DNA from 2 places in the Streptomyces sp. NPDC001843 genome. Region 1 is predicted to be linked to the other one. Evidence: riboswitches for the same ligand, from Rfam matches in the RefSeq annotation. Region 1 holds a riboswitch; the other holds the start of a gene.
What was found. Region 1 has a riboswitch for thiamine pyrophosphate ahead of thiO (glycine oxidase ThiO). Riboswitches for the same ligand answer to the same signal wherever they lie in the genome.
Positions count from the first base shown of each region.

Region 1 (4,772 bases):
TGGTGGACGAGCAGCCGCTCCCCGTACCGGCGGGAGGGGAAGGAGGCGCAGTCGCCGACCGCGTACACGTCGGGGGCCGAGGTTCGCAGGTGTTCGTCGGTCACCACCTCGTGGTGCGTGCCGAGCTCGATGCCGGAGCCGGCCAGCCACGCCGTGGCGGGACGGGCACCGATGCCGACGACGACGGCGCCCGCGGGCAGCCGCGAGCCGTCGTCGAGCACCACCGCGCCCGGCTCGACGCGCTCCACGCGCGCGTGCGTGCGCAGCACCGCGCCGCTGTCGGCGTACCAGGACGCCATCGGCGCGGCCACCTCGGCCGGGAGCGCGCCGGCGAGCGGGCGGTCCGCCGCCTCCACGACCGTCACCGCGCACCCCGCCTCACGGGCCGCCGTGGCGAACTCGGCACCGATCCAGCCGGCGCCGACGACCACGATGTCGTGCTGCCGGGCGAGCACCGGCCGCAGCCGCTCGGCGTCGTCGAGGGTGCGCAGGAGGTGCACGCCGGGCACGCCCTCCGCGCCGGGCAGCCGGATCGGTTCGGCGCCGGTGGCCAGCACCAGGACGTCGTACGGCACGGGCCCGGCCTCGGTGTCCAGCTCGTGGTCCGCGGGGCGCACGCCCAAGGCCTCGCGGCCGAGCCGGAGTTCGATGCCGAGCGCCTCGAAGTCCACGTCGAAGGCGGAACCCTCGGCCTTGCCGAGCAGCACGGCCTTGGACAGCGGGGGCCGGTCGTAGGGCTGGTGGGGTTCGGCGCCGATCAGCGTCACGGTGCCCTTCAGGCCCTGTTCGCGCAGGGCGACCGCGGTCTGCACGCCGGCCATGCCCGCTCCGACCACGACCACTCGCCGCGTCTGTGACGTGCCCTGTTCCCGCGTCTCCCGCGTCTGCTCGCTCACTCGATCACCATAGTCAACTGACTGTGCGTCAGTCAGGGGGCGTGCTCAGTGACCTGCTCCACAACGCTCGTCCCGGCTCCCGACTGCGATTCCCACGCCCAGGCCTCCTCCAGCCGCACCCGTCCGTCGGGCAACTCGGCCACGGTCGACGCGCAGCGCCCGGAGGAGGTTGTTCCGTCCCGTTTGAGTTGCACGTACCGGAAGTCCAGCCGGTCGCCCTCGCGCGTGCCCACCAGGTACCCGCGTACGACGTCCCCACCCGCGTACTCGGCCCAGATCTCGCCGTCCTTCTCGTGGTAGGAGAAGCGGGTGCGCGTGCCCACCTGGCCGGGGGCCTGGTCGGCGACGGGCGCGAGGACGAGGCCGTCGAGCGAACGGGCCATGAGCTGAGGCCTCCTTACGAGTCCGGTGCCCTGAGGGCTAGGGTGGCCACCGTAAAGCACTCGCGGGAGCCCGGACGCACCGGGCTGAGAGGGAGGCTGGCGGCCTCCGACCGTACGAACCTGATCCGGGTCATGCCGGCGAAGGGAGGGGCTCGACGCCCATGTCGTCACGTACATCGGACGTCCTCGTCATCGGGGGCGGGATCATCGGGCTGGTCACGGCCTGGCGCGCCGCGCAACGCGGGCTGGCCACGGCCGTGGTGGACCCGGAGCCGGGCGGAGGGGCCGCGCAGGTGGCGGCGGGGATGCTGGCCGCCGTCACGGAACTGCACCACGGCGAGCACACACTGCTCGGCCTGAACCTGGCCTCGGCCCGCCGCTACCCGGACTTCGCGGCCGAGCTGACCGACCTCACCGGCCTGGACCTCGGCTACCGCAGGTGCGGCACGCTCGCCGTCGCGCTGGACGCCGACGACCGCGCCCACCTGCGCGAACTGCACGCCCTGCAGCACCGCTCGGGACTGGAGTCGGAGTGGCTGTCCGGTCGGGAGTGCCGGCGCCTGGAGCCGTTGCTCGCGCCGGGCGTGCGCGGCGGGCTGCGGGTGGACCGCGACCACCAGATCGACCCGCGCCGGCTGGCGGCCGCGCTGGTCGCCGCGTGCGAGCGGGCCGGGGTGGTCTTCCACCGGGCGTGGGCCGAGCGCTTCGACGTCGTACGGGACCGGGCGGCCGGTGTCACCACCGCGGACGGCGACGCGCTGGGCGCGGGCCAGGTGGTGCTCGCGGCGGGCAGCCTGAGCGGGCGGCTCGCGGGCCTGCCGGGTGACCTGCTGCCGCCGGTACGGCCGGTGAAGGGGCAGGTGGTACGGCTGACCGTGCCCGAGCGGTACGCGCCGTTCCTGAACCGGACCGTACGGGCCGTGGTGCGCGGCAGCCATGTGTACCTGGTGCCCCGGGAGAACGGCGAGCTGGTCGTCGGGGCCACCAGCGAGGAAGTGGGCTGGGACACGACGGTGACCGCCGGCGGGGTGTACCAGTTGCTGCGCGACGCGCACGAGTTGGTGCCCGGCATCACCGAACTGCCGCTCACCGAGACCCGGGCCGGGCTGCGTCCCGGCTCCCCCGACAACGCGCCGTTGCTCGGCCCGACCGGTCTGGACGGGCTGCTGCTGGCAACCGGGCACCACCGCAACGGCGTGCTGCTCACCCCGGTCACCGGCGACGCCCTGGCACAGGCCCTGACCACCGGCGAACTGCCCGAGGAGGCACGCCCGTTCACCCCGAAGCGCTTCAGCACGGCACTCATGGAGCAGCCCGTATGAACATCTCCGTCAACGGGGAGCGCCGGGAGGTCGCCCCGGGTACCGCTCTCGACACCCTCGTGAAGTCCCTCACGGCGGCGCCGCGCGGAGTGGCCGCCGCGCTCAACGAGACCGTCGTCCCGCGCGCGCAGTGGCCGGCCACGGCCCTGGCCGAGGGCGACCGCGTCGAAGTCCTGACCGCCGTGCAGGGAGGCTGACCATGGCAGACGACCCCTTCGTCATCGACGGTACGTCCTTCACGTCCCGTCTGATCATGGGTACGGGCGGTGCGCCCAGCCTCGAGGTACTGGAGCGGGCGCTGGTCGCCTCCGGCACGGAGCTGACGACCGTGGCGATGCGGCGGGTGGATCCTGGCGTGCACGGGTCGGTGCTGTCAGTGCTGGAGCGGCTCGGTATCCGGGTACTGCCGAACACCGCGGGGTGCTTCACCGCCGGGGAGGCCGTGCTCACCGCCCGGCTGGCCCGGGAAGCGCTGGGCACCTCACTGGTGAAGCTGGAGGTCATCGCCGACGAGCGCACGCTGCTGCCGGATCCGGTGGAGCTGCTGGACGCGGCGGAGACGCTGGTCGACGACGGGTTCACGGTGCTGCCGTACACCAATGACGATCCCGTGCTGGCGCGGAAGCTGGAGGACGTCGGCTGCGCCGCGATCATGCCGCTGGGGTCGCCGATCGGATCCGGGCTGGGGATCCGCAATCCGCACAACTTCCAGCTGATCGTCGAGCACGCGCGCGTGCCGGTGATTCTGGACGCGGGGGCCGGGACGGCGTCGGACGCGGCGCTGGCGATGGAGCTGGGGTGTGCGGGGGTGATGCTGGCCTCGGCCGTCACCCGGGCGCAGGCGCCCGCGCTGATGGCCACCGCCATGCGGCACGCGGTGGAGGCGGGGCGGTTGGCCCGGCTGGCGGGGCGGATTCCTCGACGGTACTTCGCCGAGGCGTCTTCTCCTGCGGAGGGCTTGGCTGTGCTTGATCCGGAGCGGCCCGCGTTCTGAGCGGGGTGCAGTCCCGCCTTTGTCTCCCACCCACGCACCACCCTTTACTGCCGATCGAGGGGTGGACGTCTCCCGAGGGGCCCGTTCGCCGTCGGCGGCTCACCGTTCGTGGCGGGATCTTCCCCCACTGGCGTGGGAAGCGTCACAGGTGCGCTTCAGTACCGGTGCGATCCTGGCCGAAACCGTGGGGGTGTCGGTCCTGGCTCGTACACTCGCCTGCGTGGATACGACCCTTCAGGACGCCCTCGTCGGGCAGGTGCTCGACGGCCGTTACCGTGTCGACGCGCGGATCGCGGTCGGCGGGATGGCCACGGTCTACCGGGCCCTGGACACCCGCCTGGACCGGGTCCTCGCGCTCAAGGTGATGCACCCGACGCTCGCGGCGGACGTGTCGTTCGTGGAGCGGTTCATCCGGGAGGCGAAGTCGGTGGCCCGGCTCGCCCACCCGAATGTCGTCCAGGTGTTCGACCAGGGGGCCGAAGGGGCGTACGTCTACCTGGCCATGGAGTACGTCGCGGGGTGCACCCTGCGGGACGTGCTGCGCGAGCGGGGCGCGCTGCAGCCGCGGGCGGCGCTGGACATCCTGGAGCCGGTGCTTGCCGCGCTCGGCGCCGCGCACCGGGCCGGGTTCGTGCACCGGGACATGAAGCCGGAGAACGTCCTGATAGGGGACGACGGGCGGGTCAAGGTGGCCGACTTCGGGCTCGTGCGGTCCGTGGACACGGTGACCAGCACGACGGGGACCGTGCTCGGCACGGTCTCGTACCTGGCGCCCGAGCAGATAGAGCACGGCACGGCCGATCCGCGCGTCGACGTGTACGCGTGCGGCGTCGTGCTCTACGAGATGCTCACCGGCGGCAAGCCGCACGCCGGGGACACCCCCGCCCAGGTGCTCTACAAGCACATCCACGAGGACGTCCCGCCGCCCTCGGCCGTCGTGCCGGGGCTGGCGTACGAGCTGGACGAGCTGGTCGCCGCCGCCACCGCCCGCTCCCCCGAGCTCAGGCCGCAGGACGCCGTGGCCCTCCTCGCCCAGGTGCGTGAGGCCCACGCGGCGCTCCGCGACGAGCAGCTGGACGCGGTGCCGCCGCAGGCGGTCGCGGCGGCGCACGACAACGCGGAGGACCGCACGAGCGTGATCCCGCGCGCGCTGACCTCCCCCACGCTCGGCTTCGCT
Region 1 is NZ_JBIATQ010000001.1:301,709-306,480, forward strand. Features, by position in the region: gene ACFYZQ_RS01380 (NAD(P)/FAD-dependent oxidoreductase) at 1-842, opposite strand, end outside; gene ACFYZQ_RS01385 (hypothetical protein) at 929-1,279, opposite strand; TPP riboswitch at 1,332-1,443, shown strand; gene thiO (glycine oxidase ThiO) at 1,441-2,601, shown strand; gene thiS (sulfur carrier protein ThiS) at 2,598-2,798, shown strand; gene ACFYZQ_RS01400 (thiazole synthase) at 2,801-3,595, shown strand; gene pknB (Stk1 family PASTA domain-containing Ser/Thr kinase) at 3,816-4,772, shown strand, end outside.

Region 2 (4,772 bases), on a different contig from region 1:
CTCGTCCGCTCCGCGTCCGGACACCACGTCGACGACGGAGACGTCGGCGTCCGGATGGCGGTGCCGCAGAGCCGTCAGGGCGGGCGGCAGCAGGTGCAGGGCGGCCGCCTGGAACGTTCCGATCCGCAGCCGTAGCGAGAGGTGGCCGAGCAGTGCGGCCAGTTGCGCCTCGGCCTTGTCCGATGCCTCGTCCACGGTCCGACCGTGCGAGGCGAGCAGCGCACCGGCCGCGGTGAGCGTTGCTCCGCGAGGACCACGGATGACCTGGGCAACCCGAAGGCCGGCGTGTTCGCCGTCTCGGTGCTGCCCCAGTTCGTGACGTCGAAAGGCCCGGTGTTCCTGTCGACCGTCGCCCTGGGTGCCTTGTGGGCACTCGTCAGCGCCTCCTGGTACGCCCTGCTCACCTGGGCCGTCGACCGAGGACGCGACCTGGTGTCCCGGCCGACTGTCCTGCGGGGACTCAACGTGACGACCGGCGTCGTCCTACTGGGGCTTGGCGCCGCGGTGGCAGCAGGCGTCTGAGCGCACCAGCATCACCGAACTCGCACTGAGCACTGAGGTATCAGGAGTGATCGAACAGAGTGACTACGCTCTGCGGTGCTTCCCGGCCGAAAAAGATCTCCAGGTTCTGCGCCGAGCGGCCGGCGGCGTCGCTACTGCGCTGGAACAGCCGCTCTTCGTAGGCGCTGAGCGCGACCTCGATGTCGGGTTGCTCAACCAGCTTGCCGGCCAGGTCCGCGCCGTCGTACATGGCGAGGTTCGCGCCCTCGCCGGCAAAGGGCGACATCAGATGCGCGGCGTCGCCGACGAGCGTCACTCCGGGCACCCTGTCCCATTCAAGCCCGACGGGAAGGGCGTAGATGGGTCGGAGCCACGGTTCCGCGTCGCTCTCCGTCACGAAGGCGGTGAGCAGCGGCGACCAGCCGTCGAACTCGTCGGCGAGTCGGCGGAGTCCCGCGGACGGGTCGCCGAAGTCGATCGACCTCATCCACTCTTCCGGCTTGTTCAGCGCCACGTATCCGCGCACGTGCCCGTCGGCGTAGCGATGGGCGATGATGCCTTTGGCCGGCGCGACCGCCATCAGCGTGCCGCTGCCGATCGCAGCCACGCTCGCCCGACAGTTCTGGCCGCCCGAGGTGAGGGCGATCTCGATGAAGCAGGTTCCGCTGAAGAGAGGCTCGGCGGGGGTGAGCAGCGGACGCACCTTCGACCAGGCGCCGTCCGCGCCGATGACGATGTCGGCGCGCGTGGCGGAACCTTCCGCGAAAGTGAGGACGTAGCCGCCCTCCGGACGGTGCCGGACCGAGGCGACCTTGTGACCCCACCTGATCGTCCCGGGCGCCAGCGAGTCGATGAGCAGGCGCCTGAGTTCACCACGATCCACTTCAGGACGGGCCGAACCGGGGTCCGCAGGCATGTCGAACAGGATCGTGCCGTGGCGGTCGACCACACGCTTGGCGTCCTCGCCCGGGCGGACCAGAGTGAGGAACTCGTCGTACAGACCGGCTGCGCGAAGCGCGATCTGTCCGGTCTCTTCGTGGATGTCGAGCAGGCCGCCCTGTGCACGGCTCGTCGCCGAAGCCTCACCCTCGTAGATCGTCGCGGCGACACCGTGAGCCTGAAGCACCCGGGCGAGCGTCAGCCCGCCCAGTCCCGCTCCGACGATGGCGATGGTCTTCTGCATGGTGCGCTCCTCTGTAGCGCCGACACGCGTCGGCGATGGACAGCGCCGTGAGCGGACGGGATGTCCGGTCTCGGCAGGAGACGCTCACCGATCAGAACCATCTGCATCGATGTATGTGCGATGCCCGGCGGGTGGACCCGCGAGACGTCGTTTTTCGCGACCCTGCGACTATAGCCCGGCATCCACCTCGCAGCGGTCGGGGCCGGGTCCGGGCCGTCCGAAGCCGACCAACGCTGACAGACAGCACCCACGGGTGACCGCCCCCACCCCGCTCCGGCCTGGGGGCCCGGAGTTGATCTGCCACACTGGAAGGGTTATGCCTGCACCCGGAGAACTCACTTTCGTCGCCCCGCGCGGAGCCAAGAAGCCGCCGCGGCATCTCGCCGACCTCACGCCCGCCGAGCGCAAGGACGTGGTGGCCGAGATCGGGGAGAAGCCGTTTCGTGCCAAGCAGCTCTCACAGCACTACTTCGCGCGGTACGCGCACGACCCGGAGCAGTGGACCGACATCCCCGCCGGGGCGCGCGGCAAGCTGCGGGAGGCGCTGCTGCCGGAGTTGATGACGGTGGTGAGGCATCTGTCGACCGACCAGGGGACCACCCGCAAGACGCTGTGGCGGCTGTTCGACGGGACGCTCGTCGAGTCGGTGCTGATGCGGTACCCGGACCGGGTGACGATGTGCATCAGCTCGCAGGCGGGGTGCGGGATGAACTGCCCGTTCTGCGCGACCGGGCAGGCGGGGCTCGACCGGAACCTGTCCACCGCCGAGATCGTCCACCAGATCGTCGACGGGATGCGCGCGCTCAGGGACGGCGAGGTCCCCGGTGGTCCGGCGCGGCTGTCCAACATCGTCTTCATGGGGATGGGGGAGCCGCTGGCCAACTACAAGCGGGTCGTCGGCGCCATCCGGGCCCTCACCGACCCCGCGCCGGACGGGCTGGGGCTGTCCCAGCGCGGCATCACCGTGTCCACCGTCGGGCTCGTCCCGGCGATCCACCGGTTCGCCGACGAGGGCTTCAAGTGCCGCCTCGCGATCTCGCTGCACGCGCCCGACGACGAACTGCGCGACACCCTCGTTCCCGTGAACACGCGCTGGAAGGTGCGCGAGGTGCTCGACGCCGGGTTCGAGTACGTCGAGAAGTCCGGGCGCCGGCTGTCCATCGAGTACGCGCTGATCCGGGACATCAACGACCAGGCCTGGCGCGGCGACCGCCTCGGGCGGCTGCTCAAGGGCAGGCCCGTGCACGTCAACCTCATCCCGCTGAACCCCACGCCCGGCTCGAAGTGGACCGCCTCCCGGCCGGAGGACGAGAAGGCGTTCGTGGAGGCCATTGCCGCGCATGGTGTGCCCGTCACCATCCGGGACACCCGTGGGCAGGAGATCGACGGGGCCTGTGGTCAGCTGGCGGCCACGGAGCGATAGGATCTGGCCACATCACATCTTCATATTCCGACAGGGGAGCGCCACAGCGCTGAGAGTGCGGCAGACGGGCCGCAGACCCTCTGAACCTCGCCCAGGTCATTCTGGGTAGGAAGTTCGGTCACCCACTCAAGCTGTTGTGCCCTGCCCGGACGTTCCGGGCGGGGCAGCGTTCTTCCTGGCCAACCCCAGGAGGACATCCAGTGCACCACAAGACGTTCGTGGCCGCGGCCGTCGGGCTCGGCCTCGTCGGGCTGTCCGCTCTGACGGGGTGCGGGGCGTCCGGCACCAAGGGGTCGACGGACTCCAAGACCGTCACCCTCGTCAGCCACGACTCGTGGGCCGTGTCCAAGAGCGTGCTCGCGGACTTCGAGAAGAAGTCCGGGTACAAGGTCAAGGTCCTCAAGAGCGGCGACGCCGGCCAGGCCGTCAACAAGGCCATCCTCACCAAGGACAACCCGCAGGGAGACGTCCTCTTCGGCGTTGACAACACCCTGCTCTCACGGGCCCTCGACAACGGGCTGTTCCAGTCCTACCGGGCCAAGGGCCTGGACACGGTGGGCGCCGGATATCAGCTCGACAAGGGCAAGGACCGGGTCACGCCGGTCGACTACGGCGACATCTGCGTCAACTACGACAAGGCGTACTTCGCCCGGCACAAGCTGGCCCCGCCCCGGTCCTTCGCCGACCTGGCCAAGCCCGAGTACAAGAACCTCCTCGTCACCGAGAACGCCGCCACCTCCTCACCCGGCCTCGGGTTCCTGCTCGGCAGCGCCGCGCAGTTCGGCGACCAGGGCTGGCCGGACTACTGGAAGAAGCTCAAGGCCAACGGCGTCAAGGTCGTCGACGGCTGGGAGCAGGCCTACTACCAGGAGTTCTCCGGCTCCTCCGAAGGGAAGAAGGCCGGCGGCGACAGGCCGCTCGTCGTGTCGTACGCCTCCTCCCCGCCCGCCGAGGTGATCTACGCCAAGAAGCGGCCCAGCACCGCCCCGACCGGTGTGTCGACGGGCACCTGCTTCCGGCAGATCGAGTTCGCGGGGCTGCTGAGCAACGCGAAGAACACCAAGGGCGGCAAGGCGTTCATCGACTTCCTGCTCTCCAAGGAATTCCAGCAGGACATGCCGCTGAACATGTTCGTCTACCCGGTCGTCAGGGGCGCCGCCGTGCCCGCCGAGTTCACCAAGTACGGACCGGCCGCCGCCGATCCGGAGACCATGGCCCCCGGCAAGATCTCCGCCAACCGTGACCAGTGGGTCAAGTCGTGGACGTCACTCGTACTGCGGTAACACCGCGCAGGGGCGCGCGCGGGAACGCGGTGCGGCTCGGCCTCATGGCCGTGCCCGTCGCGTTCTTCGCCGTGTTCTTCGCCTGGCCCGTGGCCGCGATCGTCGCGCGCGGGCTGAAAGTGGACGGCGCCTGGCGGTTCGGGCGGATCGCGGACGTGGTCACCCAGCCCGACATCCGCCATGTGCTGTGGTTCACCGTCTGGCAGGCGCTCGCCTCCACCGCGCTCACCCTGCTGCTCGCGCTGCCCGCCGCCTACGTCTTCGCCCGTCTCGACTTCCCCGGCAGGCAGGTGCTGCGGGCCGTGGTCACGGTGCCGTTCGTGCTGCCGACCGTCGTGGCCGGAGCCGCCTTCCTGGCGCTCGTCGGACACGGCGGGCTGCT
Region 2 is NZ_JBIATQ010000016.1:88,063-92,834, forward strand. Features, by position in the region: gene ACFYZQ_RS33130 (LysR substrate-binding domain-containing protein) at 1-195, opposite strand, end outside; gene ACFYZQ_RS33135 (LysE family translocator) at 205-522, shown strand; gene ACFYZQ_RS33140 (FAD-dependent oxidoreductase) at 563-1,684, opposite strand; gene rlmN (23S rRNA (adenine(2503)-C(2))-methyltransferase RlmN) at 2,001-3,107, shown strand; TPP riboswitch at 3,130-3,237, shown strand; gene ACFYZQ_RS33150 (thiamine ABC transporter substrate binding subunit) at 3,308-4,390, shown strand; gene ACFYZQ_RS33155 (ABC transporter permease) at 4,435-4,772, shown strand, end outside.
Region 2: it holds a riboswitch for thiamine pyrophosphate, as region 1 does, so the genes downstream of both, ACFYZQ_RS33150 (thiamine ABC transporter substrate binding subunit) here and thiO (glycine oxidase ThiO) in region 1, are expected to answer to the same signal.